Regions from separate parts of the Phyllobacterium sp. P30BS-XVII genome, predicted to be linked through region 1. Evidence: predicted binding sites of a transcription regulator. Region 1 holds the regulator's gene; each other region holds the start of a gene.

Region 1 (3,280 bases):
GCGCCGCTGGGTGCGTGAGGGCGCGGATGACGAGCTTGATCTATCGGGCACCATCAAATCCACAGCCGAGCACGGCTATCTCGATGTGCAGACCCGCCCGGAACGGCGCAATCACGTCAAGTTGCTGATGTTTTTCGATGTCGGCGGTTCCATGGATGAGCACATCAAGATCGCTGAAGAGCTGTTCTCCGCCGTGCGCTCGGAATTCAAACACATGGAGTATTTTTATTTCCACAATTGCCTCTATGAGGGCGTGTGGAAGGACAATCGCCGCCGCCATGCGGAAAAGATTCCGACGCTTGATGTGATCCACAAATATGGACCTGACTACAAGGTGATCTTCGTCGGCGATGCCGCCATGGCGCCCTATGAAGTGTCCCATCCGGGTGGGTCGGTCGAACACTGGAATGAGGAAGCCGGTGCCATCTGGCTTAGCCGCGTTCTCGATCACTGGAAGAATGCCGCCTGGCTCAACCCATCAAAAGAACAGTATTGGGGCTACACCGCCTCAACCGCAATGGTCCGCAAGATTTTCGCTGATCGTATGTACCCAATGACCCTTGCCGGTATTGAACAGGCAACACGGGAGCTTTCGCGCAGGGATTAGGTTGTGAGCGGTAGGGGACGTGGTTCGTGGTTCGTGGTTCGTGGTTCGTGGTTCGACATAACAACCATGAGGGACAGTGAGGATGCAAGCTAATCGCAGAGATTGCAGAACTTGACTCCCTGTAGCTCCCAATCTCCGTCATCCTCGGGCTTGACCCGAGGACCCATAATTAAATAGCGCCCAGCTCCGAGTTCGTTTTGAGCTTCTTAGCCGTGGGTCCTCGGGTCAAGCCCGAGGATGACGCGGAGGGATTGAGGTTAAGGGAAGCCATGTACTGCAATCTCTGCGATTAGCCTTGCATCCTCACTGTCCCTCATGGGTTGTTATGCCGAACCACGAACCACACGTTGTACAGCTATTTTAAACCCATCAACCAAACGAATAACCGGCACCGCGCACAGTGCGGATCGGATCGATCGAACGGCCAATATTGATAGCCTTGCGCAGCCGTCCGACATGGACGTCAACCGTGCGATCATCCACATAGATGTCAGCGCCCCAGACATTGTCCAGCAACTGACCGCGTGAGAAAACCCGGCCTGGTGATTGCATCAAAAATTCCAGCAGACGGAACTCGGTTGGACCAAGCTTCAACTCGCGTTCCTTGCGGAACACCCGGTGCTGCTCGCGATCAAGCTTCAGATCGCCAAAACTCAGCACATGCGACAGGAGGCTCGGATTGACCCGGCGCAGCATGGCCTTGATACGGGCGAGCAGTTCTGGGGTCGAGAACGGCTTGACCATATAGTCATCAGCACCCGTCGCCAGACCGCGCACCCGTTCGCTTTCTTCGCCACGCGCTGTCAGCATGATGATCGGCAGGATTTCCGTCTCGCGCCGCGCCCGCAGGCGGCGGCAGAGTTCGATGCCGGAAAGGCCCGGCAGCATCCAGTCGAGGATAAGCAGGTCAGGCACTTTTTCACGCAGCGCGATCTCGGCCTCGTCGCCCCGTGCGATTGTCTCGACGACATAGCCTTCGGCTTCAAGATTGTACCGGAGAAGGACGCTGAGCGCTTCCTCGTCTTCGACAACTGTGATTTTGGGAGCTATCGCCATTGCTGGATTCCTGATTAAGGCTGTCTGGCTTCATCAACGATGATGCTGTGGGTCTGGTCTTCCTTGGGCCGTTCGGCTGGAAGCTGCGCACCCGTCACGATGTAGTAGACCGTTTCAGCAATATTCGTCGCATGGTCTCCGATGCGCTCGATATTCTTGGCGCAGAAGAGAAGGTGCGTGCAGGCAGAAATGTTGCGCGGATCTTCCATCATGTAAGTCAGAAGTTCGCGGAACAACGATGTGTAGAGCGCATCGATTTCGTCATCACGCTCGCGGACAATATTGACCTGCTGCACGGAACGCGTCGCATAGGCGTCGAGCACATCCTTGAGCTGTGTCAGGGCGAGTTCGGCGATGGTCTGCAGACCGCGATAGACGGAGAGCGTCTGACGCGTATCGGTGACGGCAACAACGCGCTTGGCGATATTCTTGCCCAGATCACCAACCCGTTCGAGATCGGACGAAATACGGATGGCACCGATGATTTCGCGCAGGTCAATTGCCATGGGCTGGCGCTTGCCGATGATGGTGATGGCCTTCTCGTCAATCTCGCGCTGTCCGGCATCAAGAATGAGGTCATCGGAAATAACGCGCTGGGCCAGCGCATTATCGGAATTCACCATGGCGGTGACGGCCTGTTCGACCATGCGTTCCGCATGGCCGCCCATCTCGGCAATCTTGTGGGTCAGGAACTTCAGTTCGTCGTCATAGGAACGGACGGTGTGTTGCGTCTCGGTCATTTTTTTATCCCTGTTTCCCGTGATTAGCCGAAGCGTCCGGTGATGTAGTCCTGCGTGCGCTTTTCCGTCGGATTGGTGAACATCATTTCCGTATCACCCACCTCGACCAGATTACCCAGATGGAACATGGCCGTGCGCTGCGAAACGCGGGCGGCCTGCTGCATCGAGTGGGTCACGATGACAATGGTGTAGTTCTGGCGCAGTTCGTCGATGAGTTCTTCGACCTTCGCCGTAGCAATCGGATCAAGCGCCGAGCAGGGCTCGTCCATCAGGATAACTTCCGGGCTGACCGCTATGGCGCGGGCGATGCACAGGCGCTGCTGCTGACCGCCGGAAAGACCTGTACCGGCTTCATGCAGGCGATCCTTCACCTCGTCAAAAAGACTGGCGCGGCGCAGGCTCTTCTCGACGATTTCTTCCAGCTCGTGCCGGTTCTTGGCAAGGCCATGGATGCGTGGGCCATAGGCAACATTTTCGAAGATGGATTTTGGAAACGGATTGGGCTTCTGGAAGACCATGCCGACACGGGCGCGCAGTTCAACCACGTCGATCTTCGGATTGTAGATATCCTCTTCATCGAGCGTGATCTTGCCGCCGATCTTGCAGCCTTCAATCGTGTCATTCATGCGGTTCAGCGAGCGCAGGAAGGTGGACTTGCCGCAGCCGGATGGACCGATCAGCGCTGTGACCATCTTCTCAGGCACATCGAGGCTGACACCAAACAGGGCCTGCTTTTCACCATAGTGAACGGTGACATCCTTGCCCTGCATTTTGATCGTATTGACCTGTGCATTCATTTTGTCGTTTACCGCTTTTTCGAGAGATCGTTCTGTCATCAGATTCATGGTTCGCTCCCGTTTTACCAGCGCCGCTCAAA
Region 2 (3,280 bases), on a different contig from region 1:
AAGCACGCGACCCGATCCCAGCGCTTCAGGATTGATCCTACCGTTGGTTATTGCCGCCATCATCAGCACTGCATGGTTTATCTGGATCACTATTTCAGTTTCCCAGAAACGCGACCCCATCTATGATCGCTTGGCCGGAACGGCAGTGATCCGAACGGGGCCTGAAGACCCTAGCGCGCAGATACCGCCCGCGTCGTCTTCGCCTGATGGCTGATCTGTTGCTTGGCGCCGACAATCGCCGTGAGGATATCCTCGAAAATATCAGCACAGGCTTCCCAGCTGAAACCTTCCAGCGTGGTGTCAGGATCGACGCGGCCCATGGCGAGAGCGCCTAGCGCTGCCTCCTGCAGATCGGTTGACAGAACTCCGGCACCCGTTGCGCCGATAACATCCTTTGGTCCGGCAACCGGATAGGCGGCAACCGGAAGCCCGCAGGCTATCGCCTCAAGCAGCACCAGACCGAATGTATCGGTGCGGCTCGGAAAGACAAAGACATCGGACCCCGCATAGTGGCGGGCAAGTTCCTCGCCTTCTTTCTTGCCGACAAAAACAGCGGCGGGAAACTTTTGTTTCAGCGCATCCATATCGGGACCATCGCCGACAATGAGCTTGGTTCCCGGCAGGTCGAGCGAAAGAAACGCTTCAAGGTTCTTTTCCGGTGCCACGCGGCCAACGCAGAGAAAGATCGGATGCGCGAGGCCCAGATCAACATCCGCTTGCGGGCGGAACAGGTCGCGATCAACCCCGCGCGTCCACACCCGCAATGTATCGAAACCGCGTTCGGTCAGTTCGTCATAGATCGATTGCGTCGGAACGAGACAGGTTTCGGCGGCATTGTGGAAGCGGCGCAGAAAACCATAGGTCCAGCCAAGCGGAATGGGCAGTCGCTCACGCAGATACTCGGGAAAGCGCGTGTGAAAGCTGGTGGTGAAGCGCCATTTGTTCTTCAGGCAGGCGCGGCGCGCCATGATACCGAGCGGGCCTTCGGTGGCGATATGCACGAAGGCGGGCTGCAATGCCTCAATCCTGGCCTTTACAGCGGCCGGATGGGTCAATGCCAGACGGATTTCCGGATAGGTCGGGCATGGTGCGGAGCGGTAGTCTGCGGGCGATATGATAGTCACCTCGACGCCGCGCGCCTCCATCTGCTCGCGCAATTTGGTCAGGGTGCGCACCACACCATTAACCTGCGGATGCCAGGCATCCGAAACGATGACGAGCCTTTTCATTGGATCAATCCCTGTGCGGAAATCCACCTAGGCTGCATTCGCCGCCTTCGGGCGCTTGTCTTCAAGTTTGACGACTGGTGCAAAGCCCGCATTCTCGCCAATCAGGTGCGTCCAGGAAATAAGCTCCATCTTGCCGTCATGATGTTCGACAATGGCCGTGCAGCTTTCAACCCAGTCGCCCGTGTTGATATATTCAATGCCGTCGATCTGTTCGATGGTTGCATGGTGGATATGGCCACAGATGACCCCATCCGCACCAATGCGCCGGGCTTCCTCGGAAACGACAGTCTGGAACGATCCGATGAAGTTGACAGCTTTCTTCACCCGGAATTTTGCCCAGGCGGAGAATGACCAATAACGCAGCCCAAGCATACGCCGGACCTTGTTCATAACAGTGTTGATCGCCAGTGCCGCATCATAGGCCCAGTCGCCAAGATAGGCGATATGGCGGGCGTTACGCACGACAACGTCAAACTGATCGCCGTGGATCACCAGAAATTTACGACCATCCGCCGTTTCGTGCATCGTGCGGTCCATGACCTCGATGCCGCCGAAATGCGTACCCTGAAAGTCACGCAGGAACTCGTCGTGGTTGCCGGCAATGTAAAGGATACGTGCGCCCTTGCGGCTCTTGCGCAAAAGCTTCTGCACGATATCATTGTGCTCTTGTGGCCAATGCCAGCTGCGGCGCAGACGCCATCCGTCGACGATATCACCGACGAGATAGATGGTGTCGGCATCGTGGTACTTCAGAAAGTCCAACAGGAAGTTCGCCTTGGCGCCTTTGGAACCAAGATGCACATCGGACAAAAAGAGCGTGCGAAACTTACGTGTCTCTGGCTCATCCATGAGGCTGATCTCCGTTCAGCACCGGTACACGAGGGTACCTTTGGCCTGACAGAAACCTGATTCATGTCACAGTCTTATGACGCCGGTAAAAAGTATATGATTTCTAAAGATAAACACTTGTAACAAAATGCACTTCATTTATGGCTCTTCATGTCATTTATGCATGCTAAAAAGATTGAATCGCAAATCCCAAGATGCGACAAGCCAATTTTCCGGAGGATATGATCTATGGCCAAGGATACCACGCCCGACCTATCTGACCTTGACGAAAGCGCCCTGTTTTACCATCGCTTTCCCCAGCCGGGTAAGTTGGAAATCCAGGCGACCAAGCCGCTTGGAAATCAGCGCGACCTGGCCCTTGCCTATTCCCCCGGTGTTGCAGCACCCTGCCTTGCCATTCATGCCGATCCGGCCACAGCCGCCGACTATACCAGCCGCGCCAATCTCGTAGCTGTTATATCCAACGGCACGGCGGTTCTTGGCCTTGGCAATATCGGCCCGCTCGCCTCCAAACCTGTCATGGAAGGCAAGGCCGTTCTCTTCAAGAAGTTCGCTGATATTGACGTGTTCGATATCGAAATCGATGCGCAGGAGATCAACAAGATCGTTGATGTCGTTGCCGCGCTTGAACCTACCTTCGGCGGTATCAACCTCGAAGACATCAAGGCACCGGAATGCTTTGATGTGGAGGAAATCCTCCGTGCCAAGATGAATATCCCTGTCTTCCATGATGATCAGCACGGCACAGCCATCATCGTTGCCGCAGCCATTCTCAACGGCATGGAACTGGCGGGCAAAGACCTGTCCAAAGTCAAGATCGTTGCATCTGGCGCGGGCGCTGCAGCGCTTGCCTGCCTCAATCTTCTCGTCAAGCTTGGTGCCGACCGCAAGAACATCTGGGTCTGCGATCTCGACGGTGTGGTCTATGAGGGCCGCAACACGCTGATGGACCGCTGGAAGTCCGTTTACACCCAGAAAACCGATGCGCGCGTGCTGGCCGACGTTATTGGCGGAGCCGACGTGTTCCTCGGGCTATCAGCCGCCGGAGTTCTGAAACCCGAACTGCTCAAGCAGATGGCGGCGAACCCGTTGATCATGGCGCTTGCCAATCCCAATCCGGAGATCATGCCCGATGAGGCGCGCGCCGCCCGCCCAGACGCGATGATCTGCACGGGACGGTCCGATTTCCCTAATCAGGTCAA
Region 3 (3,280 bases), on a different contig from region 1:
CATCCGCTGGTTGGTGAAGTGCGCAATTCCGGCCTGATGGGCGCTGTCGAACTGGTGGCCGACAAGGCGACCAAGCGTTCATTCGATCCGGCACATGGCGTCGGCGCGCAGCTTGCGCGTTTCCTTGAAAGTCATGGCGCGGTATTGCGGGCCATCGGCGATTCCATCGCCTTCTGCCCGCCCATGATCATCACGGAAGCCGAATTGAACGAACTCTTCAACCGCTTCGAACTGGCTTTGGCCGACACAGAAGAGCACGTTTCGAAAAACAATCTGCGCGCGGTTTAAAGCAGAGGCATGAGAGGTTCGGGGCGGTTTTCACCGCCCCGGATTGTTTTTAGCGAGCCTTCAGAAAGTCACCGACTTCAAGGATCACGAATTCATTGTCGTCAGCTTTGTCGACAGCGCGCCCCGCGGAGAATGGCAAATTGTTGTCATTGCCAACGATGATGTGGGTGGCATCAACCACATCGACATTTTCGATGGTGACGAACGGCATATCATAAAAGCCTTCGCCGCCGCCCTGACGCTTCTTCTTGTCAGGATCAGCAATGTTCAGAAGGTCGATATAGCCAATCTTGCGCACGGCAGCGCCGACATTCTGATCGGTCATTTCGATCTTGTAGATGCGCTTGACCTTGGATGGCACATCAAAGCAATCGGGCTTTGGCGTCTTCGGATCAGCACAGGCCTTGGCGGCAGTGCCCGCGCCATTGTCGCGTTCAATCACCAGCGCCGTCGTATCATCGATCATGTTGAAGTCGCCGATTGCCTCGCCGCCCTGTGCCAGCGGATAAAGCCAGCTGCGACCGGTCCAGTTCTTTGACGCGATATCGAACTCGATGACGCGCAGGGCTGGCTGACCATCGACCTTTTCAACGACGCCATCATCACCAAACAGCGGGCCTTCAAGCAGAGCATAAAGCTTCTTGCCGTCTTTCGACTGGGCCAGACCTTCAAAGCCGCCGGAGCGCTTGAGGTTGAAAGCAGGATTTTTCAGCGTTGGGTTGGCTGGCAGCGTGATCGCGGGATTGTCAGGCGAGCGGACGGCGCGGTCGCCAACCTTGGTTGCAATGACGTCCGTGACCTTGCCATCGCGCGTTACCTTGACGAGATAGGGACCAAATTCTTCACCGATCCAGAAACCATCGGCAACAGGCTGGATTGATTCCACATCAAGATCGCTGCCGGTCAGATATCGGGTATCACTGCCTTCCATGACAATCGGGAATGGTACTTTCTTGTCCGGATCGCGCAGGAAAACGGTTTCCTTGCGGTCAACTGTGCCCTTGTCCCAATCAAAAGCAATGTGATGCAGCATCAGCATGGCGTCGGGTGAATTGAGCTTGGTGCCGAAACCATTATCGGATAGCGACCAGTAGGTACCATCGCCAACAGCCTTGATGCCGGAAAAGCCTTGAACTGCCTGACCGTCGAATGGCAGGCTGAGGCCAGTCAACCGCACACCATCCTTGCCCGGAACAGTGCCCAGACCTTCCGCACGCTTGCGGTCTGCCGTGGTGAATTTGCCCGCAGTCTTTAAATGTTCGGGGGCATTTTCAGGCGCTTTGATAATTGTGTTGGCGGGCAGAATGGCATGGGAGACGAGTTTCGCCTTGAATTCCTGATCGGCAGCAAAGGCTGAGGCCGGAACCAGAAAGGAAGCACAGAGCAGAGCGGCAAATATTGGTCGCATGGGATCACCAGAGGTTCGAGTTCGTGGGTCGAGCCTGAAGGATTAGGTGCCGTGCATCTCTGCCGTTTGACTGTTGTGTGAAGTTTTGATGACGTCAGACTAAAGTTTGACGCAAAATCAGTGTGCGTGGAGGTGGTTCGTGGTTCGTGGTTCGACAAGCTCACCATGAGGGAGAGTGAGGATGCAATGCTAATCGCAGAGATTACAGATCACAAAGGTTGCTTATGCCAAAGGGTGCATATCGCAAAGATTGCAGAACTTGGCTCTTCATAACCCACCCCACCGTCATCCTCGGGCTTGACCCGAGGACCCATGGCTAAGGAGATCAGATGAATCCGGATATACAGTGCTTTTAAGTTATGGGTCCTCGGGTCAAGCCCGAGGATGACGGTGGGGGTACGCAGAGCCAAGTTCTGCAACGTTTCCGATTATCTTGCAGCCCCCTCATGGTTGCTTTGTCGAATAACGCATACTGGTTTTGCAATCCATCTTGGCAGTATCCTGCTCCGAATCTAAGACTTGGGAGACCACCTTTGACCACCCCCCTCATCCGCCAGGCCAACGCCACCGATCTTCCGGCGATTATCGCCATGCTTGCTGAAGATCCCTTGGGCAAACAACGCGAGATCATCTCTGATCCCATTGATACCCACTATCTCGCGGCCTTTGCAGCCATCGACAATGATCCGAACCAGCTGCTGATTGTTGCGGATGAAAACAACAGCGTTATCGGCTGTGCCCAGATCACCTTTATTCCCGGCCTGTCGCGCACCGGCATGTGGCGCGGGCAGATCGAAAGCGTGCGGATTGCCGAGACCCACCGGCGCGGTGGCCTTGGTCGGCGCATGTTCGAATGGGCGATTGAGGCCTGCCGGGCGCGTGGTTGCGGGCTGGTACAATTGACCACCGACAAGACCCGCCCCGATGCGGCGCGGTTTTATGAAGCGCTCGGATTTGTTGCGAGCCACGAAGGCATGAAGCTTTCCATATAGGGTGAACCTTATCAGGACATGGTCAATGGCGGACCTGTGTAACGGGCACGGGGGCGGATCAGCTGGTTCATCGATTGCTGTTCGAAAATATGGGCGATCCAGCCGACAGACCGGGCAATGGCGAAGAGTATGACCGGCGCTGACGGTGGCAAATCAAAAGCGTCGGTCATCGCCGCAAGGGCGAAATCGATATTGGGGTATTCGCCCGTCAACATCTGCGTCATCTCGCCAATCTCCTGATAAACATCTCCCGGCTTGAACTGGGCCAGCAATGCTTTGGCGCGCAGATCACCATTTGGATAGAGCGGATGTCCAAACGCGGGAACGGCCCTGCCCTGAGCCAGCAAATCCCGGATCGCAAAATCTGCACCGCTGGTCTGCGCCGTCCGGGCCAGTGCCTGGACACTGAGATAGGCTTCCCCATGCAACGGTCCGGTCAGTGTGGCAAGGCCAGCGAGCATGCTTGCGGCCAGTGGCGCACCGGTGGACGCAGCGACCCGCGCAGCAAAGGTTGACGCATTGAGTTCGTGATCAGCAAGCAGAACCAGTGCCCGCCGGATGCAATCCTCCGCCTGCGGTGCCGTCCAGACGC

The links. The regulator PhoB, encoded in region 1, activates phosphate uptake and scavenging genes when phosphate is short. The targets are predictions, from matches to a motif close to TGTCATNNANCTGTCAT.
Region 2: a site for PhoB is predicted at 2,144-2,160, ahead of FHW17_RS14860 (UDP-2,3-diacylglucosamine diphosphatase). Genes of this name have one in related genera too.
Region 3: a site for PhoB is predicted at 1,774-1,790, ahead of FHW17_RS11490 (esterase-like activity of phytase family protein). Genes of this name have one in related genera too.

The regions. Positions count from the first base shown of each region.
Region 1 is NZ_JACGXO010000001.1:1,014,597-1,017,876, reverse strand. It holds gene FHW17_RS05060 (VWA domain-containing protein) at 1-607, shown strand, start outside; gene phoB (phosphate regulon transcriptional regulator PhoB) at 977-1,663, opposite strand; gene phoU (phosphate signaling complex protein PhoU) at 1,678-2,403, opposite strand; gene pstB (phosphate ABC transporter ATP-binding protein PstB) at 2,427-3,200, opposite strand; gene pstA (phosphate ABC transporter permease PstA) at 3,263-3,280, opposite strand, start outside.
Region 2 is NZ_JACGXO010000005.1:42,221-45,500, reverse strand. It holds gene FHW17_RS14870 (RDD family protein) at 1-214, shown strand, start outside; gene FHW17_RS14865 (glycosyltransferase family 1 protein) at 171-1,229, opposite strand; gene FHW17_RS14860 (UDP-2,3-diacylglucosamine diphosphatase) at 1,257-2,078, opposite strand; gene FHW17_RS14855 (NADP-dependent malic enzyme) at 2,307-3,280, shown strand, end outside.
Region 3 is NZ_JACGXO010000003.1:466,703-469,982, forward strand. It holds gene FHW17_RS11485 (aminotransferase) at 1-288, shown strand, start outside; gene FHW17_RS11490 (esterase-like activity of phytase family protein) at 338-1,696, opposite strand; gene FHW17_RS11495 (GNAT family N-acetyltransferase) at 2,287-2,688, shown strand; gene FHW17_RS11500 (citrate synthase) at 2,700-3,280, opposite strand, start outside.